Regions from separate parts of the Methylobacterium phyllosphaerae genome, predicted to be linked through region 1. Evidence: riboswitches for the same ligand, from Rfam matches in the RefSeq annotation. Region 1 holds a riboswitch; the other holds the start of a gene.
The links. A riboswitch is a leader RNA that binds a small molecule or an ion and turns the genes downstream of it on or off. The one in region 1 is predicted to bind cobalamin.
Positions count from the first base shown of each region.

Region 2: another riboswitch for cobalamin. It lies ahead of MCBMB27_RS27350 (TonB-dependent siderophore receptor); the one in region 1 lies ahead of MCBMB27_RS01920 (TonB-dependent receptor).

Region 1 covers NZ_CP015367.1:389,415-394,603, reverse strand. Annotated here, with positions in the region: gene MCBMB27_RS01920 (TonB-dependent receptor) at 1-1,250, opposite strand, end outside; cobalamin riboswitch at 1,535-1,727, opposite strand; gene MCBMB27_RS01915 (NUDIX hydrolase) at 1,867-2,301, shown strand; gene MCBMB27_RS01910 (RluA family pseudouridine synthase) at 2,444-3,850, shown strand; gene MCBMB27_RS01905 (hypothetical protein) at 4,585-4,965, shown strand; gene MCBMB27_RS01900 (HAD-IA family hydrolase) at 5,024-5,189, shown strand, end outside.
Region 2 covers NZ_CP015367.1:5,997,565-6,002,753, reverse strand. Annotated here, with positions in the region: gene MCBMB27_RS27360 (methyl-accepting chemotaxis protein) at 1-1,284, opposite strand, end outside; gene MCBMB27_RS27355 (Ldh family oxidoreductase) at 1,750-2,799, opposite strand; cobalamin riboswitch at 3,203-3,397, shown strand; gene MCBMB27_RS27350 (TonB-dependent siderophore receptor) at 3,511-5,189, shown strand, end outside.

The DNA.
Region 1 (5,189 bases):
GGATCGTAGCCGACGAGCGGCACGCTGGTGGTCTGGTCGAAGTAGAAGTTGTTGGTGTGCCGGAAGTCGATGTGGTTCACATCGAACCCGGCCACGAACTGGTTGGGCAAGCCGAACAGGCTGCCCCGGAACGTCGCGTCGAGCCGGTCACCGACCTGCTCCTGGCTGTGGTAGATTTCCAGATAATCGCCCCGGTCCACCAGCCCGGTGCCGCGGTTGTAGGAATATTGCTCGACGTCGAGCCAGTGGCGCCGGCTGGTGAGCCGGTAGGCGGTGTTGCGGATCGTGATGTCGGCCGAGGGCGACCATTCGGTCTTGAGCTGGGTCCAGTTGTCGGCCCAGGTGATCTTCGCGTCCCGGACGTTGTAGTTGTTGAACCGGATGAGATCCGGGATCCGTCCCTCGACGAGCGGCGTGCCCCAGTAGCGGGCGGGCTCCTGGTAGCCGAGATCGTGGCTCAGGGTGAACGCCAGATCGGCGCTCGGCCGGAACAGCAGGGCGGCCGAGACCGCGAGGTTGCGGAAATCGCCCTCCGGCCGGATCCAGCCGTCGGCGCGATTGCCGCTGACGTTGAGGCGATACGCGAAGGTGTCGCCGAACTCCGCTTGACCGATTCCACCGCCCGAATCGAACGCAAGGCGCGCAACGCCATCCGTGCCGACAACGGCGCGGGCGGCGTTGATCGGCACGAAGACCGGCTTCTTCGGCACCACGTTGATCACGCCGCCGATGGCGCCGTCGCCGTAGAGCACCGAAGACGGGCCGCGGAGCACCTCGATCCGCTCGACGTTCCACGTGTCGAACGGGAAGGTCACCGTGTTGGCGCCGACGTAGAAGCGCGTGCCGTCGTAGAGCTGCTGGATCGAGTTCGGGCCGGCGAAGCCCCGGGACGTGAAGGCGCCGTTGCCGTTGCCGGGTGCCGCGATCGTGGTGATGCCGGTGGCGTCCTGGGTCACGGCCTCGGCGATCGTGTCCTGACCGCGCAGCCGCGCGGTCTCACCCGACACGATGTCGAGGCTCGCCGGCGTCTCCAGCGGCGTCAGACCGAGGCGGCTCGCGGTCCGGTCGGGGGTGCGCAGATTGAGGCCGGTCGGCGCAGCGCGGTTCGGGTCTCCGCCCGCGCCGGCCACGGAGAGTTCATCCAGGGTGACGGCCTCCTGGGCGGCGGTCGGACTGGCGAGGAGCGCGAGGAGAACGCCGCAGAGGGGAGCCGGCCCGCCGGAGCGGGCGCGATGGATCGAGAGAAGCATGGGGGAAGCGGTCCGTGCACGGCGCGCGCCGGCCCCTTCGTCCTATAAGCATTGTAATAACATTACAATGCTTTGACCGCCTGGAAACCTGAGCCTGAGCGGGTGCGCGGAGGCCTCCCGGAACAGGGATCGCAGGTCGCGAAACGGTGGAGACGGACATGGGAACGGCGTCGCGGGCGCGCTTGCTGTGGCACGTCACCGCGAACGAGGCCTCGGCGGCCGCCTCCCCTCGGGATTGACGGCGCCTCGACACCCGCCAGGACACCCCGCCCGGCGCGTTTCGCGTGTGACCACGGCTGACGGCAGGTCTCCTGGCTCGCGGGTCGCCGCCCTCGCACCGTCTTCCCGGGGTGACCCAGTGACGTGGTGGTGAAGGGCTCGCCGCTTACAGTTGCGGGGGCAGCCGCGGCTTCGGGGCGGACCCCTCATCGCGTTCCCTTTTGATCCCCTAGGGGAACCGTCGAGGAACAGCTTGGCCGTCGTGCGTCCAGGCGTCAACCGCACGTCCGGGAGTTGTCGTGGATCGACGCGGCGGCCCGCCGGTTCGTTGCGGCGCCGTCGGGAACGATTTAGCCGGTTCGGCATGACGGTCTGGCGTCCCCCTGCGGAGATCCGCGTGAAGGCCTTGGGGCTCCCCCGGCGCGGCGATAGCCTGCTGGTGGCGGAGATCCATGCGGATGACGGACGGCTGACAGGTGTCCGGCCCCTCGGTGGCAGCGTTGCGTTCGGTGAGAGGGCCGAGGACACGCTGATCCGGGAGTTCGAAGAGGAGCTCGGCATCACCGTCACGGTGCTCGGCGGCCCGCGCGTCGTGGAGAACATCTTCCTGCACGAGGGGCAGGTCGGGCACGAGGTGCTGTTCCTGTTCCCGGTCGCCCTGCCGCCCGGCCGGTTCGACGGACAGGAGCGCTTCGTCTTCCACGAGGATTGCGGCACCGCCTGCGTGGCGCGATGGTGCGATCTCGACGGGCTCGACGTCCCGGGCGGGCCGGAACTCTTCCCGGCCGGGCTGAAGGCCTTGCTCCGCGCGGCGTGGGACGCGGAGCCCTGACGGGCGCGATCGCGCTGCCGCCTTTGCCGCTGCGCGCGGGCGATGCTACAGCCGTGCAATCCCATCGGTCCGGACGTCCGCGACGCCGCGGCCCATGCGCCCGGACGCTCCGTCCGAAGCGGAGACGGGTGCCGGCGGAAGCATGACGACACGACCTCCCAAAAGCGGCGGGCCGAAGGGGCGCAAGCCTCAGGCCGGCAAGTTCGATGCGGGCAAGTTCAAGCCCGGCAAGTTCCAGGCCGACGGCCGTGCCCGTACGGGCCCGCGCACCAGCGCCCGCGACGCTGCAGAGCGCGCGGCCCGCAATCGCGGCGACGATGCGGGTGCGCGCGATCCCTGGGGTGCGCAGGGCGCCGCAGCCGCAGCCCCGGCCCGGCCCGCGAAGCCGCGGCGCGACGCCGCCGCGCCGCGCGGTCCGCTGGCGGCGAAGCCCGGCAGCCGGCCCGTTTCCAAGCGCTCGGAGGCCCCTGCGCCTGCCCCGGCCCCTGCCTCCGCGCCGACACCCGGTCCGACCCGCCGCGAGCAGCGCGCGGCCGCCTCCGCGACCCTCGCCTCCGGGGTGCAGACCCTGATGGTCGAGCCGGACGAGGCCGGCATGCGGATCGACCGCTTCCTCACCGCGCGTTTCCCGCTCCTGCCCTTCACCCGCGTGCAGACCATCGTCCGCAAGGGCGAACTGCGCGTCGACGGCAAGCGCGCCAAGCCGAACGACCGGCTGGAGCCGGGCATGAGCGTGCGCGTGCCGCCGCTGCGCCTCGACCAGCCCTCCGAGCGCCCGCGCAACGCCGCCCGCGAGCAGGACGATGCCGAATTCATCCGGTCGCTCATCCTCTACGAGGATGCCGACATGATGATCCTCAACAAGCCCTTCGGCCTCGCGGTCCAGGGCGGTTCGGGCACGGTCCGGCACGTGGACGGCCTGCTCGCCGCCCTCACCGGCCCGGATGGCCAGAAGCCGCGCCTCGTCCACCGGCTCGACAAGGATACGGCCGGCTGCCTGATCGTCGCCAAGACCCGGCTCGCCGCCGCGACGCTCGCCAAGAGCTTCCGCTCCCGGGCCGCGCGGAAGATCTACTGGGCGCTGACCGCGGGCGTGCCGCGGGTCCGGCAGGGGCGTGTCTCGACCTACCTCGCCAAGGAGGAGCCCACCGACGCCGACGCGCGGATGCGCGTCGCCAAGCACGGCGACGAGGGGGCGAGCCACGCGCTGACCTACTACGCGATGGTCGATCAGGCCGCCCAGAAGCTGTCCTGGCTGTCGTTCAAGCCGGTGACCGGACGGACGCACCAGCTGCGCGCCCACGCGGCCCATATCGGCCACCCGATCGTCGGCGACCCGAAATACTTCTCCGTGGAGAATTGGGAGCTGCCGGGGGGCATCCAGAACCGCCTGCACCTGCTCGCCCGCCGGATCGTCATCCCGCATCCGCGCACCGGCAAGCCCGTGGACGTGAGCGCGCCGCTACCGCCCCACATGGCGCAGAGCTGGAACCTGCTGGGCTTCGACGCCACCCGCTACGACCCGATCGTCGAGGCCCCGGAAGCCTGAGCGGGCAGCCAGGGCACGGCCGGGTTCGTCAGGGCGTCCGGGACTTCCGGCCGCCGCCCTGCGGCGCGACCCGCCGATCGCCGTCGGGGCCGCGCCCGGGATGCCGTCGCGACGGTGCCGCGCCTGGTCGAGTCCGCGCCGGACCTCCTGAGCTGCCGCCACGACCCGGGTCGGGCAGGAGAACCGCTTCGCCCTGCCCGTCGCCCTTCGGCCGAATGCGCGTCGCGATGCCGGTATCCTCGACCCGGCCCGGATGCATCGACGGGACGATCGCCCGTCCGGTCGAGGCTCCTGCAAGCTTCGCTGGCGGATAGGGATGATGGCTCCGGCGGTCCGTCGCGCCTGCGCCGCCGTGCCGGCACGCAGGGTGCAACGAAGACGGGCGCCTGCGTTCGGTTCAAACGATCGCCCAGGTGCCACTGCGGCGACGCGACGCGCCGGATGGCGGGATCCCCGCTCAGAGGACCGCGCGTGAGGCGGTCTCGGTCTCCGGTGAGAGGTCGGTTTCGCGCATCAAAGCGGGCAGCCGCAGGAGCCCCATCGCCGGATCCCCCTTCCATCCCCAAATCATTGTCGCGGGAGATGTGCGCTGCGGTATCCCCGGTGAAAGTGGACCGTCATCGGGGCGGGCCGTGCCGCGCATGCCTTGGCAATCGGCCGTGCCGCCTCATATGCTGCCCGCGCCCCGCCGATCCGCCGCGGGGCCAGTTTCCGGCGGTTCGAGACCCTGACATATGAAGCTCGCGATGCTGGCCTGCCTCGCCGCCCTGTGCCTCACCGGGCCGATCGCGCACGCCGCACCGGGCGAGGCAGCCAAGGCGGCGCCGACCGCGAACGGCGCCCATCCGGCCGAGGCGGCGTCGCCGCATCCGCCCGCCGCTCCCGCCGCGAATGCGGCGCCCACGCAGGCCGCGCAGCGCCCGGCCGCGAGTTCCCGCGCGGAGCGCCGCCGGCGTTCCTATGCGGCCTGCAACCGCGCCTCGCACCAGCGCGGCCTGCGCGGCGGCAAGCGCCGGCGTTTCCTGATCCGCTGCCGGCTCGGCTACGAGCGGACCCGGGTTCCCGGCGGTCAGCCCGCCGCGGCCGCGCCGGCACAGCCGGGCCGGAAGCCGTGACTGAGTCCGACATCCGCCCATCCGCGCCGTCGGGGCGGCCTTTGGCGCGTCGTCGGCGATGAGGCTCGTCGTCTTCGACGTCGACGGCACCCTCGTCGACAGCCAGCACCTGATCGTGGCGGCCCAGGAGGTGGCCTTCGCGGAGAATGGCCTGCCGGCCCCGGGGCGGCGCGAGGCGTTGTCCGTGGTGGGCCTGTCACTGCCGCAGGCCTTCCGGCGTCTGG
Region 2 (5,189 bases), 480 kb from region 1:
TTCCGTGGCGGCATTGGCTTCGCCGGCACGTCCGTGGATGTCGTCGACGACGGTCTTCGACTGCGCCATACTGCGCGAGATCTCCAACGCAGCGGCGTTCATGGTCTCGGCCGCGTCGGTGACCGCCTGGACGTTGTCGATGGTCTCCTCGGCCGCCTCTATGGCGACCGAGCGGGCGTCCATGTTGGCAGTCACGTCCGTGGCGTACTTGACGATCTTGGTCAGCCGGCCGTTCGGGTCGAAGATCGGGTTGTAGCTCGCCTGGATCCAGACATTCCGATTGCCCTTGCCGAAGCGCTGGAACATGCCGGTGGCGAACTCACCCGCCCGCAGCCGGTCCCAGAATGCTGCATACTCCGACGTCTTCGCGTAGCCAGGCTCGACGAACATGGCGTGGTGCTGCCCTCGGATCTCCTCGATCCGATAGCCAACTGCCTTGAGGAAGTTCGCGTTGGCATCGAGCACCGTTCCGTCGGGGGCGAATTGGATCACCGCTTGTGACCGATTGACGGCGGCGAGCTGCCCCGTCGCGTCGGTGGTCTGCAACTTCTGCGCCGTGATGTCGGTTGCGAACTTGACCACTTTCACCGGCTGGCCGTTTCGATCCCGAATCGGATTGTAGGTCGCCTGGATCCACACCTCGCGACCTCCCTTGGCGATGCGCCGGTACTCGCCTGAGGCGAACTCTCCACGCGCGAGGCGCGCCCAGAATTCGCGATACCCCGTTCCCGCCCGCTCGGTGGCCTCGACGAACAAGCCGTGGTGGCGGCCCTTCACCTCATCCAGACTATAGCCGACGGCGTCGAGGAAGTTTTGGTTGGCGGTCAGGATTGTGCCGTCGAGGGTGAACTCGATCACTGCCTGCGATCGGTGCAAGGCATCGAGCTGTCCATCATGATCGATGTTGCGCAGCACCTGCGCCGTGACGTCCGTGGCGAGCTTGACGATCCGCGCGACGCGCCCGTTGCGGTCGAGCACGGGATTGTACGTTGCTTGGATCCAGACGGTACGACCGTCCTTGGCGATGCGCTTGAACTCGTGTGTCTGCGCCTCGCCACGCCGCAGGGCGGCCCAGAACGTGCGGTATGCCTCGCCGTCACGCTCAGCTGCTGGGACGAACAAGGTGTGATGCTGCCCCTTCACCTCCGCAAGGCTGTAGCCCATCAGAACGAGGAACAGGTCGTTGGCGGCGAGAACGGTCCCATCAGGGGCGAACTCGATCCGAGCCCTAGACTTGTCGATAGCCGCCATCAAGGCACGCAGGTTGGCGTCGAAGAGCGGCACCGCAGATGTCTCCACGTGCCACGACGGCACGAGTGCGATGAAAGGGGGAATTTGGTTAAGCGGGCGTCACGCAAGCGATGAGACGCTTGATCGCACCCGCCACAACTTTGCCGCCCCGTATAACAACCAATAGTAGCAATCTAGTGAATGTGGAGGGCAAGCTTCATCTTCGGGTAGATGCCGCACTGGATGACGAACTCGCTGGGCTCCCTGAGGATCAGGCTCGCCAGGTTGCTCGTTCCACCATGCCGGTCGGAAGTGTCATGACAGTCGCTGGATGGCTGCTTTTGGGCGGCGCCGACGGTGGTCCGAGTGGCTGGGTTGGGTCGCTACCGGACTGTCCGCTCGGGGCGGTTTTCCGCCAGCCCGCTTTCGGGTGGCCATGCAGTAAGAGCGGACACTACCAACGCGCCCGTTCAAGACCCACTGCCGAAGGGGGGATGGACCGCTTCTGACGATCCTTCCTTACCATCTAGAAGTAAGCCCGGTTCCTTCGGCGAGCCGGTGCAGGTCGGCGAGGGTGTCGTCGGGCAGGGCCAAGCCCTCGGCGCGGTTCCGCGTTGCGTTGCGGGCCTCGATCTCGCCTGGATAGAAGACCTCATCGAACCCCTGCGCCAGCGGCACGCACTTCAAGTCAGCGATCAGTTGGTCCATGCGCGTGTTGAACTCCGCCAGCGGCTGGATCTGGGCGATGTCGATCGCGATCATCAACTGCCCCGCCCCGCTACGGTGCTCGGTCTGATAGGGGCCGGTCACCCGCGGCCCGAAGGCGCTGCCGGTGAGCACGCCCGAGAGCATGTCCATCATCAGCGCGATGGCGTAGCCCTTGTGCTGGGCCATCGGCAGGATGATCCCGTCGATGGCCGCCGCCGGGTCGGTCGTCGGCCTACCGGCCGCATCGAGGGCCCACCCCTCCGGGATCGGCTGGCCCTTCTGCTTGGCCAGGTAGACCTTGCCCCGCGCCACTCCGGTATTGGCGATGTCCAGCGCCATCGGCGCGTGCGAGCCGGCCGGGCAGGCCCAGGACCACGGGTTTGTGCCCACCGTCTTCTTGCGGCCCCCCCACGGTGCCATCGCCGGGCTGGCGTTGGTCGATAGGAACGCCACGCAACCTTCGCGCGCGGCCATCAGCGTAAAGTAAAGGGCCGTCCCGAAATGCCCGGAGTTGCGTAGGGCGACCGCGCTGACCCCGTGCGCCTTCGCCCGGCGGATCGCCTCCCGCATGGCATGGGCGGTGAGCACCTGCCCCATTCCGTCGTGACCGTCGATCACGGCGAGACCGCCGGCATCGACCACCGTCTCAGGGCGCGCGACCGGAGCGCAAACGCCCGCCTTCAGCCGCGCTGTATACCAGGAGAGCCGCATGACCCCGTGCGATTGGTGCCCCCATAAGTCGGCTTGGACTAGTGTGTCGGCGGCGAGCTGCGCATCGGGCTCCGGCATGCCGGCCGCAGCATAGACCGCGCTGGCGAAGTCCAGCAGCTTGTCGGCGGGAATGCGTGTGGCGCTTGCCATAAGTCGCTCCTGAAATCTCGGCGAGAGAAGCGAGTGTAAATGTCGGCTTTGGGGCAGCGGCCCGATGACGGCTTACCAACCCGAGCCGAAGTTGCCGGAGGGCTGACGGACGGCCGCTTCTGGGAAGTTGCGATGGCGGTCCAGGCGGCTGGATTGGGTCGTTAGGAGCTCGTCCGGTTTTCCGGCGAATCTGCTCCGAAGCGGACCAGCGGCTTTCGGCCACACACAGCCACGCCGACTGGCGTCTCTGAATGGCGGGGTTGAGTGGTTTCCGGCCAATCGGCTTTGAAGCATCAAACCCAAAGAGCGGTCGTTCGACCCATTGCAGGAGCTGGCCAAACGCCAAAGCCGGCGTCACGGCGGCGCTATTACGACGCTCGCGTTGACTCACGAGTTCGTGAGGCTGTAGCTGAGCAGTGACGGTTCCCCTCGGGGATCAAAAGGGAACGCGGTGAGGGTGACAGCCCGATGCCGTGGCTGCCCCCGCAACTGTAAGCGGTGAGTCCTTCACCACCATGTCACTGGGTCAAGCCCCGGGAAGACGGTGCGAGGGCGATGACCCGTGAGCCAGGAGACCTGCCGTCAGCCGTGGTCACACGCGAAACGCGTCGGGCGGGGTGTCCTGGCGGGTGTTGAAGCGCCGCCCGGTGAGGTAGGCGCCGAGGCCTCGTTCGCGGTGACGTGCCACAGCCGTCCCGAGGTCCCAGGCCCGTGTCCCGTCCCGCTCCGCAATGGTGGCTTCGCGCGTCCGTCGCGTCGCTCGCGCTCGCCCTCCAGGGGGTGACCCCAACCACCGCCCAGAGCCCACGAGCCGAGACCGCCCCGGCATCGGTCGTTCTCGACCCGCTCTCGGTCGAGGGTAGCTACACGGCCGCCCCCAAGTACCAGGTCAAGGACCTCTACAGTGGCACTAAGACGGTCACGCCGCGTCTCTCGCTGCCTCAGCAGGTCGACGTCGTGCCTCAAGAGGTCCTGCGGGACACCGCCGCCACGCGCGTCGAGCGCGCCCTCGACTACGTGCCGGGCGTCGGCAAGCAGAACGATTTCGGAGCCCAGAACCTCGCGCTCTACTCAGTGCGCGGCTTCGCCACCCAGGACATCTTCTTCAACGGCTTCAACATCGCCCGCGGATACAATGGCGCGCCGGACACCCAGAACGTGCAGTCCATCGAGGTGCTTAAAGGACCTAGCGGGGCACTTTATGGGCGCAGCGATCCGGGCGGCACCATCAACATCCTCACTAAGCAGCCCGTCGCCTTGCCCTTCGTCGAGATGGGCACGCTGTTCGGAAGTTTCGGCACGGCGCGCACCACCGTCGACGCCGGCGGACCGCTGAACGAGGAGGGCACCGTCCTCTACCGGTTCAACGGCGCGCTCGCCCGGCAGGACAGCTTTCGCGATTTCGTCGACGGCGACCGCGTCCTGGTCGCGCCCGTGGTGAGTTGGTTGATCAGCCCAGATACCAAGCTCACCGTCGAGGCGCAGTACCTTCGCAACCGTCAGACCTTCGACCGCGGGACGGTCGCGGTGAACAACCGCCTGGGCCTCGTCCCGCGCTCGCGATTCTTCGGTGAGCCGGGCGACGACTCGGTGTCAGAAGCCGGGATCCTGCAGATCCGCCTGGATCACGCCTTCAATGCCGACTGGCAGCTCAGGGTTGCCGGCCACTTCAACACCGGCAGCCTGACCGGCCTGCAGACCGGCGCGACCGGCCTCCTCGACGACGGCCGCACCCTGCTGCGCGAGTTCCGCCGGCACGACTTTACCTGGGGCGTGGCCATCGGTCAGGCCGAACTCGTCGGGCACTTCGCCACCGGGCCGTTCGCGCACACCGTGCTGCTCGGCCTTGAGCACGAGCGCTACAACAGCACCGAGAACCTGCTGCGCTCGACGCCGCGGCTCGACCCGTTCGCCATCGACCTGTTCAACCCGGTCTACGGCCAGCCGAAGCCGCCCATCACGCGGCGCTACAGCGCGAGCGAGAACGTCGGGAACACCGCCGTCTACGTGCAGGACCAGATCGCGCTTAGTCCGGAGTGGAAGCTGCTCCTCGGCAACCGGACCGACTTCTACAACCAGACCTTCCGCGACAAGGTCAGCAACGAGCGCACGGAGCAGGACCGGACCGGCTTTTCACCGCGTGCGGGTCTCGTCTACCAGCCGCTCTCCTTCCTCTCGTTCTACGGCAACGTGGCGGCCTCGTTCCGGCCCAATACCGGCTTCGACATCGCGACCCGCCCCTTCGCCCCCGAGACCGGCTTCGGCTACGAGGCCGGGGTCAAGCTCGACCTCTTCACGGGCTTGAGCGTGACGGGAGCGGCCTTCCACATCGAGAAGGAGAATGTCCTCACCACCGACCCGAGGGACTTCTTCTTCCAGATCGCCGCCGG